3 regions of the Marinomonas maritima genome follow, and region 1 is predicted to be linked to each of the others. Evidence: riboswitches for the same ligand, from Rfam matches in the RefSeq annotation. Region 1 holds a riboswitch; each other region holds the start of a gene.
The links. Region 1 has a riboswitch for thiamine pyrophosphate ahead of thiD (bifunctional hydroxymethylpyrimidine kinase/phosphomethylpyrimidine kinase). Riboswitches for the same ligand answer to the same signal wherever they lie in the genome.
Positions count from the first base shown of each region.

Region 2: it holds a riboswitch for thiamine pyrophosphate, as region 1 does, so the genes downstream of both, thiB (thiamine ABC transporter substrate binding subunit) here and thiD (bifunctional hydroxymethylpyrimidine kinase/phosphomethylpyrimidine kinase) in region 1, are expected to answer to the same signal.
Region 3: it holds a riboswitch for thiamine pyrophosphate, as region 1 does, so the genes downstream of both, thiC (phosphomethylpyrimidine synthase ThiC) here and thiD (bifunctional hydroxymethylpyrimidine kinase/phosphomethylpyrimidine kinase) in region 1, are expected to answer to the same signal.

Region 1 is NZ_JAMZEG020000001.1:934,218-941,870, reverse strand. It holds gene thiE (thiamine phosphate synthase) at 1-306, opposite strand, end outside; gene M3I01_RS04545 (GNAT family N-acetyltransferase) at 519-1,064, shown strand; gene thiM (hydroxyethylthiazole kinase) at 1,143-1,928, opposite strand; gene M3I01_RS04535 (ABC transporter substrate-binding protein) at 2,013-2,969, opposite strand; gene M3I01_RS04530 (ABC transporter permease) at 3,056-3,862, opposite strand; gene M3I01_RS04525 (ABC transporter ATP-binding protein) at 3,849-4,640, opposite strand; gene thiD (bifunctional hydroxymethylpyrimidine kinase/phosphomethylpyrimidine kinase) at 4,630-5,493, opposite strand; TPP riboswitch at 5,568-5,668, opposite strand; gene M3I01_RS04515 (MFS transporter) at 5,754-6,956, opposite strand; gene M3I01_RS04510 (LysR family transcriptional regulator) at 7,081-7,653, shown strand, end outside.
Region 2 is NZ_JAMZEG020000003.1:148,639-156,291, reverse strand. It holds gene msbA (lipid A export permease/ATP-binding protein MsbA) at 1-278, shown strand, start outside; gene M3I01_RS12830 (3-deoxy-D-manno-octulosonic acid transferase) at 281-1,507, shown strand; TPP riboswitch at 1,530-1,651, shown strand; gene thiB (thiamine ABC transporter substrate binding subunit) at 1,745-2,770, shown strand; gene thiP (thiamine/thiamine pyrophosphate ABC transporter permease) at 2,782-4,404, shown strand; gene M3I01_RS12815 (thiamine ABC transporter ATP-binding protein) at 4,364-5,095, shown strand; gene M3I01_RS12810 (hypothetical protein) at 5,602-6,495, shown strand; gene M3I01_RS12805 (DMT family transporter) at 6,797-7,653, shown strand, end outside.
Region 3 is NZ_JAMZEG020000002.1:1,038,077-1,045,729, forward strand. It holds gene M3I01_RS10920 (Spy/CpxP family protein refolding chaperone) at 1-136, opposite strand, end outside; gene thiH (2-iminoacetate synthase ThiH) at 346-1,533, opposite strand; gene M3I01_RS10930 (thiazole synthase) at 1,530-2,306, opposite strand; gene thiS (sulfur carrier protein ThiS) at 2,308-2,505, opposite strand; gene thiE (thiamine phosphate synthase) at 2,505-4,016, opposite strand; gene thiC (phosphomethylpyrimidine synthase ThiC) at 4,032-6,089, opposite strand; TPP riboswitch at 6,299-6,403, opposite strand; gene rsmI (16S rRNA (cytidine(1402)-2'-O)-methyltransferase) at 6,494-7,351, opposite strand; gene M3I01_RS10955 (penicillin-binding protein activator) at 7,465-7,653, shown strand, end outside.

The DNA of each region.
Region 1 (7,653 bases):
CAGTTTGTTTTTGCCAATCAAACGACGCGCAATGTCTGCAGGCATATCAGATTGACCAAGGTGCACGCCGTCAGCGTCCACCGCTAAAGCAACATCGACTCGGTCATTGATGATTAAAGGCACGCCTGTGCCCTGCAAAATGGCTTTGACCGCAAATGCCCTTTCAATAAAAGCGCGTACGTCACCGTGCTTTTCGCGTACTTGAACCATAGTCACGCCACCAGCAATGGCGCCTGTTACCACGGCTTTTAACGTTTCTAGATCTTGCTGATCATCGGTGACTAAATACAAACGATACGGGTTCATTTCACTCTCAACATTTGGTTATTTAATGGCATTAATAGTACGTCGAATGCGAGACATATTAACATGATGACGAATACGTTTACCCTAATCTCATACGTGTCGAATTCTTTAGGGTGGTAGGAAATAACCATTCGCTTTAGTATCCGTTAGTAAAGTGGCATTTAAAATACGCACGATAGATCGAGTAAAAATCAGCAGGGAGTACCCAATTAATGCAATACAGAATAGCGAATATGGACGATTTAGAAGGCATTGCTCAGCTGCATGCTGAAAGTTGGCGTAATTCCTATCGCGGTATTTTTCCAGATGATTTTCTTGATCATGATGTCTGGGATGAACGACATAACGCTTGGGCTAGTCGCTTGTCTTCACCTAAAAAAAATCAACACATCATCGTCGCGACAGACAATGATGAAATATACGGATTTATCTGCGCCTTTGGCCATGAAAGTACCCAGTGGGGAACCTTTATAGACAACTTGCATGTTTCAAATGCTGCTCAGGGCAAAGGTATTGGCAAGCAGTTACTCTATTTGATTGCAGAATGGGTGGATAACGCCTTCGAACACAAAGGCTTATATCTTGAAGTACTGGAAGACAATGTAGGCGCCCAACACTTTTATCATCGTCTTGGCGCAAGACATCAAGAAACTAATCTATGGCAACCGCCTGGTAATGGCAAAAAGGTAAATGACATGCTTTTTGTGTGGGAAAATGACCATCCTTTACTGCCTCACAATATTACGACGAAGGCATAATATTGGTATTGAGGGGCTAATCGATAACATTGTATTTAAAAAAACAATTTAGCGAATCGCCCCTCACTAACTTTTACCTCAGCTCATTTTAAGCCGTTGAATCAATGTTTCTTCATCCAACAAATACAAGGCGTCTAACAAATTAAGCTGTAAGCTCCCCGGGCCTTTGGATTGCTCTGCGGCGATTTCACCCGCGACACCCAAAACCGCAGCGGCCGCTAAGCCGGTTTCTTCGCCGACAGCGGCAAACGCGCCAGTTAATGCGCTCAGTGTGCAACCCATTCCAGTAACATATGGCATCATAACATGGCCGTTATTAAGCTTAATTTGGCGGTCAGCGGTAATAATAAAATCCGTTTGCCCTGAGACAACCACATTACATTGGTAGGTTTTTGCCAAGTATTGCGCGGCACCGACAGCGGCTTCACTGCTGTCCGTTGAGTCGACGCCTTTGCTTGTCCCTTGCTCTCCCGCCAAGGCGATGATTTCAGATGCATTACCACGAATAATCAACTTGTTCGCAGCGTCAGCAATCTGCCGAGATGTTTGTGTGCGCAGTTTACTCGCACCACAGCCAACCGGATCAAGTACAACGACTTTATTGTGGTTATTCGCTTGCTCTACCGCGACCATCATACGCGGTATCCAAAGGCTGTCTAAGGTTCCAATATTAACCACTAAGGCGCCGGAAAAGGACATCATCTCCGCCATTTCTTCACGGGAGTGCGCCATGATTGGGGAAGCACCAATAGCCAGCAACGCGTTGGCCGTGTTGTTCATCACCACGTAATTAGTGATATTCACCACCAGTGGTTTCTGCTCACGCACGGCATGCAGTGCGTTAATAATCATCTCGATATTCATACTGTTACCTTTTGCTTTTCACTTTTAACGTCAGCTTCTAAGTTCTGATTTCCAGTTTCTATTTCCTAAAAAGTCGCGAACGACTTATTGAAAACTCGGCACGTAGTCTTTGGCTTTTGGTAACGTGCTAATGATTTTTTGGTCATACATAAATTGGGCATAGTCGTCATAACGTTTCAAGTCTACCGCTGAAGGACGCAACGCAAAACGCGTCAACGTTGCTTTCCAAGCCAATTCATTTAGTTCGTTGTTTAAAGTGTCTGGTTTGTACGCTACAAACTCGTTCCATGACGCTTGCGGATGATTAACGATGTAGATCGTGGCTTGCTCGATCGCTTTATTGAAGCCTTGAATCGCCATTTTGTCGTAGCTGTTCGCATTGGCAACAAAGACCAGTTCATCATAAACAGGCACGCCGTGTTCTTCTGGGAAAAAGGCTTTTGCTTCTATGCCTTCTAACGCCAATTGATTGGCTTCAAAGTTACGGAAACCACCCCATGTTGCATCCACTTTTCCTGACGCAAGAGACGTCGACAGTGCCCAACCGATATTAATGATTTGTACATCTTCATATTTCACACCGTGTGTTTTCAACATGGTGCCGACAATCGCTTCTTCGTTACCGGCCACAGAGATACCGATTTTTTTACCCTTCAAGTCAGCGATGCCATCGATGGTGTTATTGTCCAGTACGGTAAGCGTGTTCAATGGTGTTGCGATCAAGGTTGCTGCACGAATCAGCGGCAAACCAGCGGCCACATCCATGGTTAAATTAGGTTGGTAAGATACGGCTAAATCGACATTACCCGCGGCCACTAGCTTCGCTGGCGTGCTTGGATCAGAGGGCTCTTGAATTTCCACCTCAAGACCTTGGTCCTTAAAATAACCTCGCTGCTTGGCAATCACGATAGGGCCATGATTTGGGTTTACAAACCAATCTAACATCAAGGTGAGTTTTTTCTCTTCTGCTTGTGCTTGTCCAGTGACAGACAACAAAGACGCAGCAAGTACGATACTGCTTAATAGCATTTTTTTATTCATTACTTTTCCTTTCCTTTTAGTAGGCATTTTTATGAGTAATCGTTTTTTGTTCATAACACGTGTCGAAATATTTGAATGCGCGGCGTTTACGAAACACCCCACGGAATGAATTTTTTTAATAACCTATCGGTGACAAAATAAAGTGAGACGGACAGTAAAGATAAAATAAGCAACGCCGCGAACATCTCGTCAATCATCATCCGCGCATTGGCTTGCAACATTAGATAACCCAAACCTTCGCTAGAACCCACCCATTCCCCTGCTACTGCGCCTATAGGCGCAATCACCACGGCGACACGAATTCCAGACGCCAGCGTGGGTAAAGACGCGGGAAATTGAATATGACGGAGTCTCTGCCATTTTGTAGCCCCCATGGTTTTGACAAGATCGAGATAACCCAACGGCGTATTACGTAAACCGTCGTAGCAACAGGTGGTGACAGGAAAAAAAATGATGATCGCGGCCATCACAATTTTGGAGGCAATCCCATAGCCCAACCAAATCATCAACAGTGGCGCAATGGCAAAAACCGGAATCGCCTGACTCGCAATTAGAATAGGCAGTAACCAGCGTTTTATCGGCTTAAACAACAACATTTGTAAGGCGAAAAACAGCCCCATAAACAGACCTAAAAATAAGCCGAGTACTATTTCTGCCCCCGTCACCAGCGTATGCTTAAAAAGAACCTCTCGCCGTTGCAGTAACTTTTCGAAGACGTCTAAAGGTGCCGGCAAAATAAACGTAGGCATAGCAAAAACAACCACGACGGCTTGCCACAATCCCAAAATAACGACAAAGCTCACCACAATACGAAGCGCAGAATGCAGACTCGCATTCCTATTTTCTTTTTGATGTGGTTTAGAAACAGTACGAATAAGATCATCCATCATCATGCTCCAAACACGCCATTATTCGCTGCTGAAGCTGAGCTCCCTCGGCATCGAATGTGCGTGGTGTAGAAGACTCAAGCGTCGTTAAGAACGCCGCCGTGCTGGGATTTCCTTGCATGATGTAGATATGGTGAGCAAGGCGAATCGCCTCTTGTGGATCGTGGGTAATTAAAACAACGGTTTTGTCTTGCAGTAGGGTGCAAGCTAGATCTTGCAATCGATAGCGTGTCACCGCATCCAATGCAGAAAATGGTTCGTCCATTAAGACAACCGGTTTGTTCTGCATCAAGGTTCTTGCCAAGGCGACACGTTGACGCATGCCACCCGATAGCTGTTGAGGTAAACGATTGGCATGATCGGCAAGCCCCACTTTTTCCAGCAACGTCAATGCTTGTACTTTTTGATCATAAGCGACGAAGTCTCCCCGAGCTCCGAATTTAGAGCTTAACAAGACGTTGTCTAATACCGACAACCACGGCATCAATAAATCTTGCTGCGCCATGTAAGCAATTTGATCTTTCAGCGCACGGTTCGCTGGTTCAATTTTTAACTCGCCAGACCACTCTATTTGTTGATCAAGCAAACCGGCAAGATAACGTAACAACGAGGTTTTTCCACAACCACTACGCCCCAAAACACACGTCCACTGCCCTGCTGGCATGGTCATATTAAGATGGTTTAACGTAGGCGTTTTACTATCGAGATACCGTAAACAACCTTGAGCAATCGTTATCTTAATCGAAGGTTGTGGGACTGGAAAAGCCGCCACATTAGCGGACATTGGCGTGGCCATTAAAAAAATGGTTTACCGGTCCGTGACCACGACCTATCTGCAATTCATCTGCGTGCTCGATTGCTTGAGTAATGTATTTTTTGCCTAACTGAACCGCTTGCAGCAAGTCATTACCTTGCGCCAAATACGAGGCAATCGCTGAAGATAATGTACAGCCTGTGCCATGCGTATTGCGAGTCTGAATACGTGGTGAGGTTAAGACCTCAAGGCGATCGTTAAAGATCAGAAAGTCAGTACTGTTTTCGTCTTCTTCCAAATGCCCACCTTTCAACAGCACGGTTTTCATTTTCAACTGACGCAGTTTGTCGACCATTAACGACATGGATGCTTCATCGGTTGGCACAAGAGAGCCCGTTAATGCAGCGGCTTCAGGAAGGTTGGGGGTAATGAGATCAGCCAAGGGAAGTAATTCGGATTTGAGCGTATTAATGGACGTCATTTTTAGCAAAAGATCCCCACTGGTCGCCACCATGACAGGATCAACCACTAGAAATTTAGGGCGATATTGCTTGAGCTTTGCCGCAACTAATTTGATTGTGTCGCAGTCTGCCAACATCCCTACTTTGACCGCGATGATATTCAGATCAGAAAATACCGCATCAAGTTGTTTTTCAATGTGCTCAAGAGGGATAGGGAAAATGGCAGAAACGCCGAGTGTATTTTGAGCGGTAATCGCGGTAATCACCGAACAGGCGTAACTTCCTGTCGCAGACATGGCTTTAATATCGGCTTGGATGCCCGCTCCGCCGCCACTGTCAGAACCGGCGATTGTTAAAACGATGGGCGTGTTAGATGTACTTTTAGACACATGAGCAGAAGGGGTTGTGATATCACTCGGCATATAAAGCTCCAAGAACGGGCGTTCTGGAACTAAATCAAGTTACATTAAGATAGGAGTAGAATCACCAATCATCAATAACAAGATGTATAGTTCCCTACGCCAGTATTAACTGAATCAGGTTCAACGGGTCTGCAAATATGCAATCTCAGCCTTAACGGCCCCCCGACTATAGGCGGCAATACTAACAAGATTCATCGAAAGCGCAACAAAGGATAATTTAAGTTAGACAAAGAACCAGACAGTAAAGCGGTATGATGACACTAACTTGTCGCCGTAATTTGCACCGTACGCTTGTTGTCTTTGATCAAGCTCACACCAGCAAGCGCCACCACACCTAGTACCAACCAAGACCCCATGATGACACCCGTCCAGCCATTGGCTTGCCAGAACGGATCGAGATAAAAACCACCCATACTGGCGCCTAAATAATAAAATACTAAATACAAAGAAGACGCACTGGCTTTGGCGTGTTTCGCGTTTCGACTCACGTAGCTACTGGCCGTCGAATGGCTTAAAAAGAAGCCAAAACTATTAATGAGTAAGCCGATAATAATGGCCATTAAAGAACCTCCCAGTGTCACTAAAGAACCAAACATAAAAATGCAGGTGCCTAATACTATAATGTTAGGTTGGCTCCAACGTTTCGCAAGCTTCCCCGATATGGCCGACCCTAAGGTGCCAGACAAATACGTTAAAAATAGCAGGCCGACGTATTTTGCCGTTAAGTTATAAGGTGCCGCTTCCAGTACGAAGGTGACATAACTGTATTGATTGATAAAAATAAAGAAGCTAAACCCACCAATTAAATAGCAGGTTAGCAAACGGCGATTCTGTAGATGATCCTTCATATTCATCAAGATATGACCGACTCGCAAAGGCTTGGGCTCAAAGTGTTGTGATTTAGGCAATAAAAAGAAAAAAGCCAACAAACAAACCAAACTAATAGCGCTCATCACCCCAAACGTTGCAGAACGCCCTAACCACTCACCGACAAAGCCACCAATAAGACGACCACCAATGCCGCCTAACGTGTTGCCACTGATGTATAAACCGACGGCGACCATCAAGGCTTCTGGCGTATATTCATCCCCCAAGTACGCCACTGCAATAGCAGGCAAACCCGCCAAGAAGAATCCCTGCAAGGCTCGCAATGCCAGTAGAGACTCATAGCTTTGCACCAAGGACAAGAAGAAGGTCGTTAACGTAATGCCCACCATGGTCATCACCATGATGCCTTTTCGGCCTAACGCGTCTGATATTGGCCCATAAAAGAGTAACGATATCCCTAAAGTCAGCGTCGTTATCGTAAAGCTGGCACTGGCCTGAAGCGGACTAATCGAAAACTCGTTCGCTATCATAGGCAACAAAGGCTGAGTGACGTACACATTGGCAAAGACCATAAAAGAGCCGATCACTAAGGCTAAGGTTCCTCGCCAAAAAACCGAGCTATTCACTTCAATCACAACAAAACTCCAGTATCAACATCGCGAAAATCGCCCCAACAAGGCAAATATTATTGGCACACTATACGCCCAGCCAATTTATCAATAAAATATATCTACCTTATCCAATTCATAAGAATTATTGATGGACATTAAGCCACTACGTTATTTCATTGCCATTGCTAAAACTCAGAGCTTTACACAAGCCGCTCAGCAGCTTGGTGTCGCTCAGCCTGCCGTCAGTATGGCAATCAAAAAGTTAGAGTTGGATTTAGGTTTAACCCTAATCCACCGAGCAGACCGAAATATCGGTCTGACGGATGAAGGCAAAAAATTGCTTTTGCACGCCGAAAAAATCATCCAAGCAACCGACGACGCATTACTCGAAATGAGCGAGCTAAAAGGCCTGAGTCAAGGTGAAGTTCGTGTGGGCATTCCCAGCATGTTGGGGTCTTACTATTTCCCACCCATTCTCATGGCATTCCGACACCGCTATCCGACAATCATGTTAAAAGTCATTGAAGGTGGAACTTGGCAGCTGCAAAAAATGCTCGAAAATGGTGAGTTAGATTTAAGCGTTATTGTCGCTGAAACCTTACCGGACAGCCTGCAAACCCAAGCATTGATTAGAGAAGAAATGTTAGTGACCGTCGCGACCGATCATCCGTTTAGTCAACTAGAGCGAGTCTCGCCTGACGCTTTTTTCGAAGAAGAATTG
Region 2 (7,653 bases), on a different contig from region 1:
CCATTTTAAAAAACGCGCCTATTTTAATTCTGGACGAAGCAACGTCTGCGTTGGATACCGAATCAGAGCGAGCTATTCAGGTTGCATTGGATGGTTTAATGGCGAATCGAACAACCATTGCTATTGCCCACCGCTTATCGACCATAGAAAATGCCGACATCATTGCCGTGGTTGATCATGGTGAGATTATTGAGCAAGGCTCACACAGCGAGTTGCTGGCGATGAACGGGGCTTATGCGCAACTTCATAATCAACAATTTAGCGAAACGCCGGCTTAATTATGTGGCTGTATCAAGCGTTATTGGTTTTATTTACGCCGTTAATTTTATTAAAAATTCGACGATTTAAAAAAACGTACTCACATTATCGAGCGCAAGAGGCTTTGGGCTTTTGGCCTGCGGTTGAGGCTGACCTTTGGATTCACTGTGCCTCGGTCGGAGAAGTTCTTGCGGCTCGACCACTGGTACTCCAATGGCGAGAAAAATTCCCTGCGAGCCGTCTTTTAATTACCACCATGACGCCAACAGGCGCAGAGCAAGTAGGCAAAGAGTTTCCTTTTGCTGAGCATAGATATTTGCCGATGGACTGGAGCAGCAGTGTTAGCAGGGCGCTGAAGAAACTGGACTGCAAACATCTATTGATTATTGAAACAGAGCTTTGGCCCAATCTATTAAAACACGCTAAGCGGTGTGGTTTACGTATCGATGTCGTGAATGCCCGTTTGAGCGATCGTTCCTTTCAGCGCTATAAAAAACTCTCTCTTGTTTCTCGCCCTTTATTTAAATTCCCTGATAGTTTTTTAGCCCATGCGCAAGCGGATGCCGCTCGTTTTGAGGCGCTTGGTGCGAAAAAAGTATTGGTTACCGGAAGTATTAAATTTGACCTCGCGGTTGCTCCTGAGGTTTTACAGGCTAATTGGCGTCGACAGCTTGGTTCGCGTTTTGTCTGGGTGGGGGGAAGTACTCATCATGGCGAAGACGACATGTTATTGCGTATACATAAGGCGCTTTTACCAAAGTATCCAGACGCTTTATTAATATTGGTTCCTCGTCACCCTGAACGCTTTGGTGCGGTTTATGCTTCGGCGAAGCAGTCTTTTGAGCGAGTTGCGCTACGCAGTCAAACGCCACCAGATCAATGGTGTGATTTTGATGTGGTGATTGGGGATTCTATGGGCGAAATGATGAATTATTATCAAGCTTGTGATGTCGCTTTTGTTGGTGGGAGTTTGATTAAGCGCGGTGGGCATAATCCCATCGAGCCTGCATTACTGGGTAAAGCGATTCTTGTTGGGCCTCATACCTTTAATTTCTTAGATATCACGAATCAATTGTTGCAAGTAAATGGCGCCGTGCAATGTCAGGATGAAGCGCAATTACAACGTGCTATTGTTACTCTTGCTGGTCAATCTTCTCAGCGATATCGGCTAGGGCAAATAGCGTTGCGTTTTGCTGAGAAGAATCAAGGTGCAGTGACTCGGGTTCTTGCGGAAATAGACTTCCGCTGAGGGACTCTTTACAATGAAGGTACATTATCTCATGGGGTGCTTTGTCTTATATTAAGAAGACAGAAGCTGAGAAGCGAATTAATCGCTAACCCACCGAACCTGATCCAGATTATGCTGGCGTAGGAATCGAGATAGCAAGTTTCGCTACAGTAATATCGTAGATTGAAAGCAGTACTCTTGATAAGCGTACCTTGCCATTTCCCTGTACGCCGCTCACTTATTGTTAGGAGCGACACCTTGAAAAAACTTTCCTTTAGTACCCTTCTCACCACTTCCTTAATGACGTTAAGTGCAACCTTAGGCGTGGCATTTTCTTCTGCTACGTTGGCGGCAGAAACGCTTAATGTTTATACGTATGACGCTTTTGCCTCTGACTGGGGTCCAGGCCCAAAAATAAAAGCCAACTTTGAGAAAGAATGCGGTTGTGAGCTGAATTTCGTGGCACTGGATTCGTCTGTTGGTATTTTGTCTCGAGCTCAATTTGAAGGGAAGTCTTCTCAGGCTGATGTGTTGTTAGGTCTAGATCTGAACTTAATGGAAGCGGCGAAAAAGAGTGGTTTGCTTGCTGAACATGATGTTAACACGTCTGCTGTGACCATTGCTGGTGGTTGGAAGGATAACGTGTTCGTACCATTTGATCAGGGCAACTTTGCCTTTGTTTATAACTCTGAAATATTAAAAAATCCCCCTACAAGCCTTAAAGACATTGTTGATAATCAAAACCTACGAGTGATTTATCAAGACCCTAGAACCAGCACGCCGGGTTTAGGTTTGTTGTTATGGATGAAATCGGTCTACGGCGATGACGCCGCAGCGGCGTGGGGTCGGTTAGCAAGTCATACCGTTACTGTGACGAAGAGCTGGTCAGATGCGTATGGTTTGTTCTTAAAAGGGGAGGCTGATGTCGTGCTGAGTTACACCACATCTCCGGCTTATCATATCGTCGCGGAAGGCGTCACGAAGTATAAAGCGGCGCAGGCCAGTGAAGGGCTTTATCCACAGATTGAAGTGGCAGCCATGATGAAAAGTGCGCCTAATCCTGAATTGGCGAAACGTTTCATGCAGTTTATTCTGGAGCCTGGATTTCAATCAACGGTGGCGACTGGTAACTGGATGTTGCCTGTTGTTAAGTTAAATGAGGCGTTGCCAGCGGCGTTTGATAGCGCATTACAACCTACTAAGGTGCTTACTTTACCAGCTGGCGATGTGGCTACCAATCGCAAGGCTTGGGTGAATGAGTGGCTGAATGCCACAACACGATAAGTTAGGTTCGATTGCTTTTTTTTAGCGCTGTTAAAGGCCTACTACCGGCGTTACTGGGAGTGGGTTTTTTCTTATTCATGGGAGCGGCCAGTTTGGCGGCTCTTTTACGTTATAGTGACATCAGTAGTTGGTCTGAGTATTTATATGACCCCTACTTGTGGCGTGTGGTACGTTTTTCTTTGTGGCAGGCCTTGCTGAGCAGTGGTATTAGTCTGTTGATTGCTATTCCTGTTGCTTCTTGTCTTATTCATCGCCAGTTTCGTGGTCGAGCCATTTTGTTGCAGCTTTTTGCTGTGTCTATGGTGGTACCGACCATTGTGGCTATTTTAGGTTTGGTGGTGGTTTACGGTCGTACCGGATGGTTGAGCCAATTGTTTGGCGTGCAAATTCCTTTGTATGGGTTGGTGGGTATTTTATTGGCCCATGTGTTTTTTAATATGCCTTTGGCGGTGCGTTTGCTGCTACAAGGCTATGGTTTGATTCCCTCCGGTCAGTGGCGCCAAGCTTCTCAGTTAGGTTTTTCTCGCTGGTCGGCATTTCGTTTGATCGAATGGCATTATATGAAAAAAGTACTGCCGGGTGCGTTTGTACTGATCTTTATGCTGTGCTTTTCCAGCTTTGCCGTGGTGTTAAGTTTGGGCGGTGGTCCTAAGTCTAGTACCTTAGAAGTGGCTATTTATCAGGCGTTAAGATTTGATTTTGATTTGAATAAAGCGAGTTTTCTATCCTTGTTACAGGTAAGTATTTGTACTTTGTTTGCGGTGGTTGTTTACCGTATTGCACCTATTAATCAACAAGATGCCAGTGTGTTAGCGGTAAAAAGTTATCCGGTGAAAGATACTTTTTTGGCGAAAGGTGCAGACTGCATAGCATTATTGTGTGTGTTGGTCCTGGTTATTCCGCCTTTTTTAGCCATCTTCGATCCGATTTTTTCTCCTTTATTTTTAACGACTTTGTTGTCATCTGGTTTGTGGCAGGCGGTGTTGGTTTCTTTGAAGATAGCCTTGCCTGCCGCGATAATAAGCTTGTTATTAGGTGTGTGCTTCGTTGTGCTGGCGCGTTTTTGCATGGCGCGACACTATTTAAGAGTGTTACCGAGTAAACTTGAACACCTTGGTAATATGATTTTAATGGTGCCTGGGTTGGTTATCGCGACAGGATTGTTTTTGTGGTTACGTGATTTAGATTGGGGTTTTCAATCTAGTTATTGGATCGTAGTTTGGGTGAACGCTGTGATGGCGCTGCCTTTTGTATTGCGCGCGCTAATGCCTGTGTTGTATCAACAGGAACGGCGTTTTCGTAATTTGTATTTGAGTTTGGGGATTCGGTCTTGGTCACGGTGGTGTCTAGAATGGTCTTTGATTCGCGCTAGTATGGCGCAAGCATTTGGTTACGCTCTTTTGCTATCTCTTGGTGATATGGGCGTGATCGCATTATTTGGCAGTCAGGGACTGGTGTCATTGCCTTTGTATCTTTTTCAATTAATTGGTTCTTATCGTCTAGAAGAAGGTGCTTGTGTTGCTGTGGTGTTGATTTCCCTTTGTTTGATTTTATTTTATTGCTCATCTCGCTTCATTGGTGGAAAGGCAGACAGTGGAAAAATGGCTGGAGGTAGGTCGCTTGTTAACCATTAATCTTCAATACAACTGGGAGGCATTTCATGCGGATTATCAGGTTGATATCGCGCCTGGTATGACGACTTTGTTAGGAGGCAGCGGCGAAGGGAAAAGTACGCTTTTACATTTATTGGGCGGCTTTCTAGAAGGGAGTGGAGAGCTGAGCTTTAAAGGTGATTCACTACTGGCCTTACCTGTCTATGAAAGGCCTATTTCTACATTATTTCAGAGCGATAACCTGTTTCCACAATTGACGGTTTGGCAAAACGTCGCGATTGGCTTATCGCCTTCCTTATTTTTAAATATTGAACAGCAAGAAAAAGTGGATTGGGCATTAGGAAAAACACAGCTTGTTGATAAAAAAGGGCGTTTTCCACAGGCTTTATCTGGAGGTCAAGCTCAGCGAGTTGCAATTGCTCGGGCGCTAGTGCGCAAAAAGCCCATTTTGTTATTAGATGAACCTTTTAGTGCCTTGGATCCTGCGTTGCGTGAAGAAATGCTTTATTTAGTCAACGATGTCACTCAAGAGCTTGGTTTAACCACGTTGCTGGTGTCTCATTTACCTCGTGAAGCGAGCCTTGTTGGTGGGCGTGTTATTTTAATTGACGGGGGGCGAGTTGTGGCTCATGAGCCGGTCTCTGTATTGGATCAAGATAATGCCCCCCCGCTTTTTTCCGCTTATCTTGGTGCTTCTCACCGTTCGACTTGATCGCATGTTCCCTAGGCTTTAGTGGACTAAATTATCGACTTTGATATGATTAGAAAGTTGTAGAAATTTTTAATCAATCTGTGGATGAGGTGCTTTAGCTAAGGGGCTTAATTCAAGAATAGACTCTGGTGTGAAAAAGTGAGAAAGAACAAAATCCTATAATGATAGGGAAGGTATATAATATTTAATTAGCTGATGTGTGCTCAGTTCTGTAAAAAAATACGATAAGTGAGAGAACTGAAATACCTACTTGCTACTTATCGAAATTTTAGGGTTAGAGTGATAATGATTTTCGTTAATGATCTACCAGGTATTTTTTATTGCCAAAAAATTAAAACTTACTGCATCATTGGTTGGTTTTTTAGTAATAAAATGAGCTTGACTGGATTAATAATTACTCTGATGTCTCTTGATTTTATAAATGAGTGATTTTTTCTATTGACGAATTTTCTCATGATATTTATTAAGTTATTTATACTATAAGGTTTATGAAGAATAGGTTTGAAATGATATCTAAAATAGTCAAAAAAATAAAACAAAGAAAGTTGATTATACGTAATATGAGAGACATTAATTCACTTATAAGAACAGAGGTAAAAATAGAGCAGCTGCAATATATGGCGTTAAACTCAGATAGGCCTTTAACCACAGACGAATGTCAACTTGGTAGCCCTGTAATTGTAAGCTTAACAACTTTTTCAAAAAAAATTCATGAAGTACATTTAGCTATAGAGTCCATTGCCCAGCAGTCGATTAGGCCTGATAAAATAATACTTTGGCTAGATGAAGATGAGTTTTCAATTGAAACTATTCCAAGTATATTAAAAAGGCAAATCAATAGAGGCCTCGAAGTTAGGTTTTTTGCTAATATAAAATCTTATAAAAAAATAGTTCCAACATTAATATTTTTTCCTGATTCTTATATTATAACTATAGATGATGATGTTCTATATGCTAACAATATGATAGATATCTTAGTGAAAGAACAGAAACGCTTCCCAAAAATGATAATTGGCCATAGAGGTCATAGAATGACTTTTTATGGAGCTAATTTACCGAAACCATACAGACAGTGGGATTATGATGTTGATGATGATACAAGTTCCCATAATATAATGTTGACAGGGTGTGGAGGTATAATATACCCACCGAAATCTTTGCATCTCGACGCTACAAAAATTGATATATTTCAAAAATTAAGTCCAAATGCTGATGATTTATGGCTTAAAGTAATGGCAATTAAAAGCGATACTCGATGTAAGAAAACAGAGCATTCAGATGGTGGTCATGCATTAAAGAGTTACAGAAATATAGGGTTGGCACAAATAAATGTGAAAAATGGAGGGAATGATCAGCAATTAAAAAAATTGATAGAATATTATAAAATTAAGTTTGATTAAATAATTAATTTTAGTTTTTTTAAAGGCTCTCTTGAGACTTGATTATGTGTAATAAATATTTCTTCTGAGTTTTAATCATTAATGCCGTGGAAATTACAAAAAAATCACAGCGTATTTATAAAACCTTTTTTTGATATTAACTTTAAATTATTTTTAATTTTTTCTTTCCTGAAATTGTAAATGATACGGGTTTTACCCTTCCCCTCAATTATGTTTCGAGCTTGTTACTGGCAATATTGGTGTAACATGAATGATTGAGTTAAATTTCCTCTCTGCTTCGCTTATATAGAACGAGCCTCTAGTGTTAGATGAAAATGAGCTATTAAAGAAAGGTATTATTATGACGATTGCTTATGCATTCGTTATGTCAGTTACCGCATTGGCCGCGAAGCAGGCTCAGACGATGATTGCTGTGTCTACTTTGGTTTTTTGGCAAAGCTTATTTTGTGTCTTGATTCTGTTACCACAAATGCGTGGGCGTTGGCAGAAACGGTCTTTGTCTGTCTGGAAAATTCATTTTTTACGCAGTTTCGGTGGTTTTGTTGGTTTTCTCTTTTATTACTGGGCGCTGAATCATATCCCCTTAATTGAGGCTTCTTTGTTACGCACTTGTGCGCCATTGTGTGTGCCATTTGTTGTTCTTATGTTGCATCGTACTAAGATTCCTAGGGCTAGATGGTTGCCTCTCGTTATTGGCTTTATTGGTGTCGCTTTTGTCATTCAGCCTACGCCCAGTCACTTGAATCCTTGGCACTTAATCGGTTTTTTATCGGCTATTGGCTTAGCACTGTCCATGGTGACAACGCGAATGCTGTCTCATCATGTGTCAGGTCAGGAAACCTTATTTGTGTATTTCCTAGTGTCGACCCTGCTGTCACTTCCGTTGGTGTTTATCCAAGGGGATTCTTTGTTCCTGCCGATTGAGGTTTTGCCTCTCGTTGCTGTTGTGTCGATTACGCTTTACGTTGGTATGTACCTTTACAACAAGGCTTACACTTATGCGCCAGCGAGTATTGTGTCTCCAGTGAGCTATATTGGTGTTGTGTTTAGTGGTTTCTGGGGGTTGGTGGTTTGGGGGCATGTACCGGATATATTTGCCATTCTAGGAATGTTGTTTATCTTTTCAAGCATCTTGATCAGTACTCGAATGGCGAAAAA
Region 3 (7,653 bases), on a different contig from region 1:
CTGGTACGGTTTGACCTCGAACCGTTGTCGATTGAGGTGCTTTCGTCTCTGCATAAGCGCTGACGGCCACGCCGGTTATAATCGCGGCACTCAAACCGATAACGCCTATCATTCCTGCTTTTTTACGATTAAACATTGTTGGCTCCTTAAGCTCTGTTTCTGTTTGGATGAAATCTATTATGTCCATTTATTTGTCAAACAGTGTCAAAGAGAAAGAATCCACCTGCAAAGCTTGTCATGATTGCGTAAGGGAAAATGCGCATTCTCATGCTTTCCCTACTAACCGAGCAAGCATGAACATATTCTTAGGAATGACGATGAACGCCTTTACTCTCTGTGCATTCTTTAGAAATGAGACAGCGCAGGATCCCAATCCTTCCATACCACTTCACGCCCTTGCGATCGAATCATCGCGGAAATGTCTGCTACAGAACGCTCATCGCTTATTTCGAATTGTTCCAATGCCTCTTGAGAATCATCCGCGTACCCGCCGGGTTGCGTTTTAGACTCGGCACTCATAGTAGTAAACCCCATTCGTACAGCGTGATTTCGAAACTCAGCCGATTCCCGTGTCGACAAGCTCATTTCTAAATCTCTATCAAATAAACGCCACGCGGCAATCAGTTGAACCAACTGTCGATCTGAAATCACCGATTTAGGCACGATGCCACCTTCACACGGTCGAATACGCGGAAACGCCACGCTAAAGCGGCTTCGCCAATAGCGTTTTTGCAAATGCCGCAGATGATGCGCCATCATCACAGAGTCTGTGCGCCAGTCCTCCAAACCCAGCAAAACACCCAACCCTACTTTATGAATTCCGGCTTGCCCAATACGATCCGGTGCGTCTAAGCGGTAATTGAAATTGGATTTATTACCGCGTAAATGATGCTCAAGATACGTCTTGCGTCGATAGGTTTCTTGATAAACCAAGACACCATCTAAGCCAATGGTTTGCAGTGTTTTGTATTCAGCCGCATCCAAGGGCTGTACTTCCATCGATAACTGACTGAAATACGGTTTAATGTGCGGAATCATGCGCTCAAAATACGGCATGGACACTTTATTAGTTTCACCTGTTACCAACAACAGATGATCAAAGCCTTTACTTTTAATCGCCATCACTTCTTTTTGAACCTGAGATTCATCCAGTGTGAGACGCTTAATCGCGTTGCTCATCGAAAAACCACAATAGGTACATTCATTCGCACAGGTGTTAGACAAATACAAAGGAGCAAATAGGCTCAGTGTGTTACCAAAACGCTGTAAGGTCAGCTTTTCGCTTTTATCCACCATTTTAAGTAAATAAGGTTCCGCCGCGGGTGAAATCAGCGCCGTAAAGTCATCCACATTTAATTTGTTTTTCCCAAGCGCACGCAGCACATCTTGCTCAGTTTTCTCTTCATGTGAACGAGTAACCGACTGCCAATCTGCATTCTCTACAAACTCACTAAATTGACCGGCAATGGTTGGAGCTTGCTCTAGCAATCTAACCTTGCTTATATTTGTGCTTGAATCAGGTATCAAACTCATGACAAAGCACCTAGGAATTCAGTCAGTGGACTGGTCGCCTGCGCCTGCACGCGCTTTTCTCCTAAACCTGATTCATAGGCGATTCGCCCCGCCTCAACAGCAAGACGAAAGGCTTTGCCCATTTGCGCGGGTTGTTTTGCAACCGCCATGGCGGTATTGACCAACACCGCATCCGCACCAATTTCTAACGCCAAAGCTGCATCCGATGGTGCGCCAATGCCAGCATCGACAATCACTGGCACTGCACTTTGTTCAATAATGATTTCCAAAAATGGACGGCTAGCCAACCCCATATTAGAACCAATTGGTGAACCTAACGGCATCACACATTGACACCCCACCTCTTCTAACCGCTTACAAAGCACAGGATCAGCATGGACATAAGGCATGACCACAAAGCCTTTTTTGATTAATTCTTCGGCTGCTAATAACGTTTCCACGCCATCTGGCATTAAGTAGCGAGGATCAGGATGAATTTCTAATTTGACCCAATTTGTCTCCAATGCTTCTCTAGCCAGTTCAGCGGCAAACACCGCTTCTTTCGCGGTGCGCGCGCCAGACGTATTCGGTAATAACTTAATACCATGCTGCTGCAAGGGTTGTAGAATATTATCGGTTTGATGTTTCAAATCCATACGACGTAAAGACAAAGTGACCAACTCACTTTCACTAGCGGCCAAAGATGCCATCATGGCATCCGCGCTGGCGTATTTTCCGGTACCCGTAAAAAGTCGAGAATGAAATTCATGCCCTGCAATAAAAAAAGACGACATATTAGCCTCCAGCAATGGATTCAAAAATAAAAACCTGACTCTGTTCATTCAACTCAGTGTTGCTCCATAAACTCTTCGGCACCACCCGCTGATCAATTGCTACTGCAATGCCTTTCGTCTCTTTCCCCAAGCTATCCAGTAAATCCTTTAACGTTTCACCAGAAAAATCAAAAGGAGCGTCATTCAGCATAATATTCATTAAACACTTCCTTCTTCGTGTTGAAGTAATGATGCCATGAGTGACCGTGTCGCCACTTCTGGATTATCCGCTTTTGTAATCGCCGTCACTAAAGCCACACTAGTCACACCGGTTTTCGCGACTAAAGGCAGTCTTTCAGCGTCAATGCCACCGATGGCAACCGTCGGATAATGACCTTTAAGTAAACGAGCATAATGGGCAAGACGCTTTACCCCTTGTGGCTGAGATGGCATATCTTTGGTTTGCGTTGGGAAAATATGCCCTAAGGCGATGTAACTCGGTTTAATCAATTGGGCACGTGCAATTTCGTAATACCCGTGAGTGCTGATACCTAATCGAAGCCCAGCCTCCTGAATAGCAGACAGGTCTGCCACATCTAAATCTTCCTGACCCAGATGCACACCATAAGCACCAAAGGTGATCGCCTGCTGCCAATAATCATTAATAAAGACCTGTGCGTTGTACTTTTTACCTAAGGCGATTGCCTGTTGAATTTTCCCTTCTAACTCAGGGTCGTTTGGATTTTTGATCCGAAGTTGAGCCAATTTGATGCCTTGCTTGAGCACCAAGGTCAACCAAGCAATCGTATCCACCACCGGATATAAACCCATTTTATTCAGATCCATCTTGGCAAATGACAAATGGGGCGCATTCGAACATTTATGAGGCGTCATTATTATAGGTAAATTTTCGATCTGCAAAGGCCAACCCGGTAGCCCAAATTGGGTGGTTTTTTCATCAATCTTCAACGTCGATTTAAATGCCGCATTTAGATAGGCTTTCGCCATGGTCATCGCATCGAATACATCGTAACCATGAGCAATGAAGCTCGCCAACGCCATCGACAAAGTCCCACCTTTGCCATCGGCATTCTGTCTGATTAACTTGTCACTTGAAAAACCGACAATACTGGTTTGGCTCACTAACCAATCCGTCATTTTTCCTGCTTCAGTGCGATCTCCTTTTATTAACCAGCGACACGGTGACGCGTAAAAATACGCAGCCAGTTGCGCTTGTAAATCCGTTATAGATTGCTTACCAGACAGCCCCGTTAGTCTTTCAAATTCTCGTCGGGTCGGCGTAATTACATCGACATAAGGCAACAAAGGGGCGAGTAAATCTGCCCCAAAGTCTGCTTTTGCTAGATCATTCCTATTACTTCCGCTTACCATGACAGGATCAAATACCACTAGCACATTAGGATAGTCCGCTTTCAAACGTTCTAGCCAAGTAGAACAGGCTTTCACTATTTCTGCCGATGGCAAGAAACCAATTTTAATCGCATCTGGCGGCAGATCATCTAGCAAAGTTTGCCATTGCTCGTTAAATCTAGACAGCGAGATCGGCTCTAACAAATAGCCGTTTTGAGAATTTTTCTCACTGGTGGCAGCCATAATACTTTCAACATGGCAGTCTAAATCTTGGCCTGTGCAAATATCTGATGGCAACCCTGTGTGGGCGGACGAATCCGACCCGCCCACACACCAGACAACAGGAGGTTTAATAGACATAATTCCTCCTTGCGCTTACAGCGACTTTTCTTTTGATTTTTCGGTTGCTCGCGTCTCTTTCGTCAATGTATCTGTCGTTAATTTATCGGTTGTTAAGTAAACATCACTACCCAACTCACGGAATTGCGCCGACATTTTTTGCATGCCATTCTTAGCTTCGTTTGCGCTCAAAGTACCTGCATCCAAAGCACTAACATCTATCTTTTGAGCTTCCAATTCCAATCCCTTGGCGTATTCTCGTACTTCTTGAGTGATTTTCATTGAGCAAAATTTCGGCCCACACATAGAACAAAAGTGTGCCACTTTTCCTGAAGCCTGCGGTAAAGTTTCGTCGTGATAAGAACGCGCTGTTTCTGGGTCAAGCGATAAGTTAAACTGATCTTCCCAGCGAAACTCAAAACGTGCCTTAGACAAGGCGTTGTCACGAATTTGTGCTCCCGGATGGCCTTTCGCCAAATCCGCTGCATGAGCAGCGATTTTGTAGGTAATCAAACCTTCTTTTACATCTTCTTTATTCGGCAAACCAAGATGCTCTTTTGGCGTCACGTAGCACAACATAGCACAGCCATACCAGCCAATTTGCGCCGCACCAATCCCAGAAGTAATATGATCATAGCCTGGCGCAATGTCTTGTGTCAGCGGGCCTAATGTATAAAAAGGTGCCTCATGACAAAGCTCAAGCTGCTCAGTCATGTTTTCTTTGATCAACTGCATGGGCACATGCCCAGGCCCTTCAATCATGACTTGTACGTCGTATTCCCACGCTACTTTGGTGAGTTCACCCAAGGTACGAAGTTCCGACATTTGCGCTTCGTCATTAGCGTCCATAATCGAGCCCGGACGCAACCCGTCACCTAAAGACAGCGCCACATCGTAAGCAGCACAGAGCTCACAAATATCACGAAACCGTTCGTATAAGAAACTTTCTGTGTGATGCGCCAAACACCATTTTGCCATGATGGAACCACCACGAGAAACGATGCCGGTTAGACGCTTGGCCGTCATTGGCACATAGCGCAATAAGACACCGGCGTGAATGGTAAAGTAGTCAACGCCCTGCTCGGCTTGCTCTATTAATGTATCGCGGAACACATCCCAATTAAGATCTTCGGCGACACCATCGACTTTCTCTAATGCTTGGTAAATAGGTACCGTACCGATTGGCACAGGCGAGTTACGCAAAATCCATTCACGCGTTTCATGTATATTTTTGCCCGTTGATAAATCCATGACGGTGTCTGCCCCCCAGCGGGTCGACCAAACTAGCTTTTCGACCTCTTCTTCAATCGAAGATGTTACCGCTGAGTTACCAATATTGGCGTTCACTTTCACTAAGAAATTACGACCAATTATCATCGGCTCGGATTCTGGATGATTAATATTATTCGGAATAATCGCACGACCTCTGGCGACTTCATCGCGTACAAACTCGGGCGTAATGCGAGTTTGCAAGTTTGCCCCAAAGCTTTGCCCTGGGTGCTGCTTCCGCAATAATTCACTCTTAATTGCATCCATATTTTGGTTTTCACGCAATGCAATGTATTCCATTTCTGGCGTCACAATACCTTGACGAGCATAATGCATTTGCGTCACACATTTACCCTGTCGGGCCTTTCGTACGGTGGGCAGTTGTTTAAAACGCAGCTCGTCTAACGATGAATTTTCCAAGCGAGACTGAGCAAACTGTGATGAAACACCCTGTAAAGCTTCAGTATCTTGGCGCTTTTCTATCCAAGGTGCACGCATGGCAGCTAAGCCTTCGTAAACATCAATAGTGACTTGAGGGTCTGCATAGGGTCCGGAACAATCATAGATGTATATGGCTTCATTGGGTTCAAAGTCAAGATTGTCAGGGTCAGACCCAAGCGGTGTATCGGTCAGGTTAATTTTGCGCATGGGAACACGGATAGAGTCATTAGAACCCGTTAAATAAATACGCTCTGACGCCGGAAACGGTGTGGCTTGCAAGGATTCAATAAAGGATTTTGCAGCTAAACGTGTTTCTTCACGAGACTGCTTTTTAGATACCTTGTTTGGTTTTTTCTGTTGATTCGGTTCGTTGATAGTAGACATAAGCATTTCCCTTATTTAAAAACTGGAGAATTGCTTGTCTGGGGTGCTGCTTTACTGGAAAACGCATTTAAAGACGCTTTTAAAGCAAAACATGAACCCTGAATTTTCATTGAAGAATGATGGGCGTGACGTTACGAATAAAACAGTAGACATCGCATCGAATCAATCGTCATAAAAAATACAGGTGTTCATTCGATGCAGAAAAGAAAAATGGAGACTTTCTTGTTTCCTACGCGGGTTCTAACCCGATCAGGTTCTGCGGATCCCGCACTTAATTATGCGATCTCAGCCAAATGGCACTCCGACAAGTGAGACTGAGTATACCCAGTCTCACTTTCTTGTAAACACCTAATTTTTATCAGGACTAAGGAAGGAAAATATATCAACCACTAAAGGATTTATGCTTAGTTTTGCATTTCTAACGCCATTTTATAAAGGTAGTTTTTCTTTTCGCCGGTTAATTTCGCAGCCATGGCAGCGGCTTGTTTAACCGGTAAATCTTCCAACAAAATAGTGAGAATCCGTTTTGCTTCTAACTCCGCTTCATCGCCACTTTCTTGAGTAAAACTCAACATGACGACAAATTCACCACGCAATTGATTCGCATCAGCGTCAAACATCGCAAGAATCTCCGCCGCAGTGCCGGATAAGAAGGTCTCAAAGGTTTTTGTCACTTCTCGTGCGAGAACTAGCTGAGCATCCTCACCATAGACTTTTTGAACATCGGCAATGGAGTCATAAATACGGTGCGTCGATTCATAAAACACCACCGTGCCGGTCTGCTTCTTCCATGACTCGAACAAATCACAGCGACCTTTTGACTTCGCTGGAACAAAGCCAGCAAAGAAGAATTGATCCGTCGGCAAACCTGACGCGCACAACGCAGACACCAAAGCACACGCACCAGGAATAGGCACCACTTTATGCCCTTTTCCACGCAGTGCATGCACCACGTGATAACCTGGATCAGAAATTAACGGGGTGCCAGCGTCGGATACCAACGCCACATTTTTACCTTCGTCTAGTAAGCTCGCCACATAACCCGCTTTGTCTTTCTCATTGTGATCATGAATGGAGAAAAGCTTCGCTTCGATGGCGAAATGATTCAATAAACGCCGAGTGTGTCGGGTGTCTTCCGCCGCTATATAGTCTACGTCTCGTAAAGTTTGCTCGGCTCTTTTACTAAAATCATCGAGATTGCCTATTGGGGTTGCAACTATGTACAGCGACCCTCTCGCATCGTCAGAACTATGTGATACCATGTTGCCTCTTTTATTTGTCATTCTATAAGCTTATGAGCCTACTTAATTACCGCATCATATCATTAACTCTGTGTTCTTTTCTGCTGAGTGCTTGTAATTCCATGAATTTAAACATGGAGCAGCAACAAAAAACGGCCCAAAGCACGACGCAAGAAAGAACACTGCCGCCAAGCATTTATCATCCAATAAAAACCACTGATGTCTCAAAAAAGTTAGGCGACGCTTATCGCTCTGCAAAAAACTTCTATCAGCAAGGTGAATTCCAGCAAGCCATTGATACGTTAGAAAATGAAGTACTACCT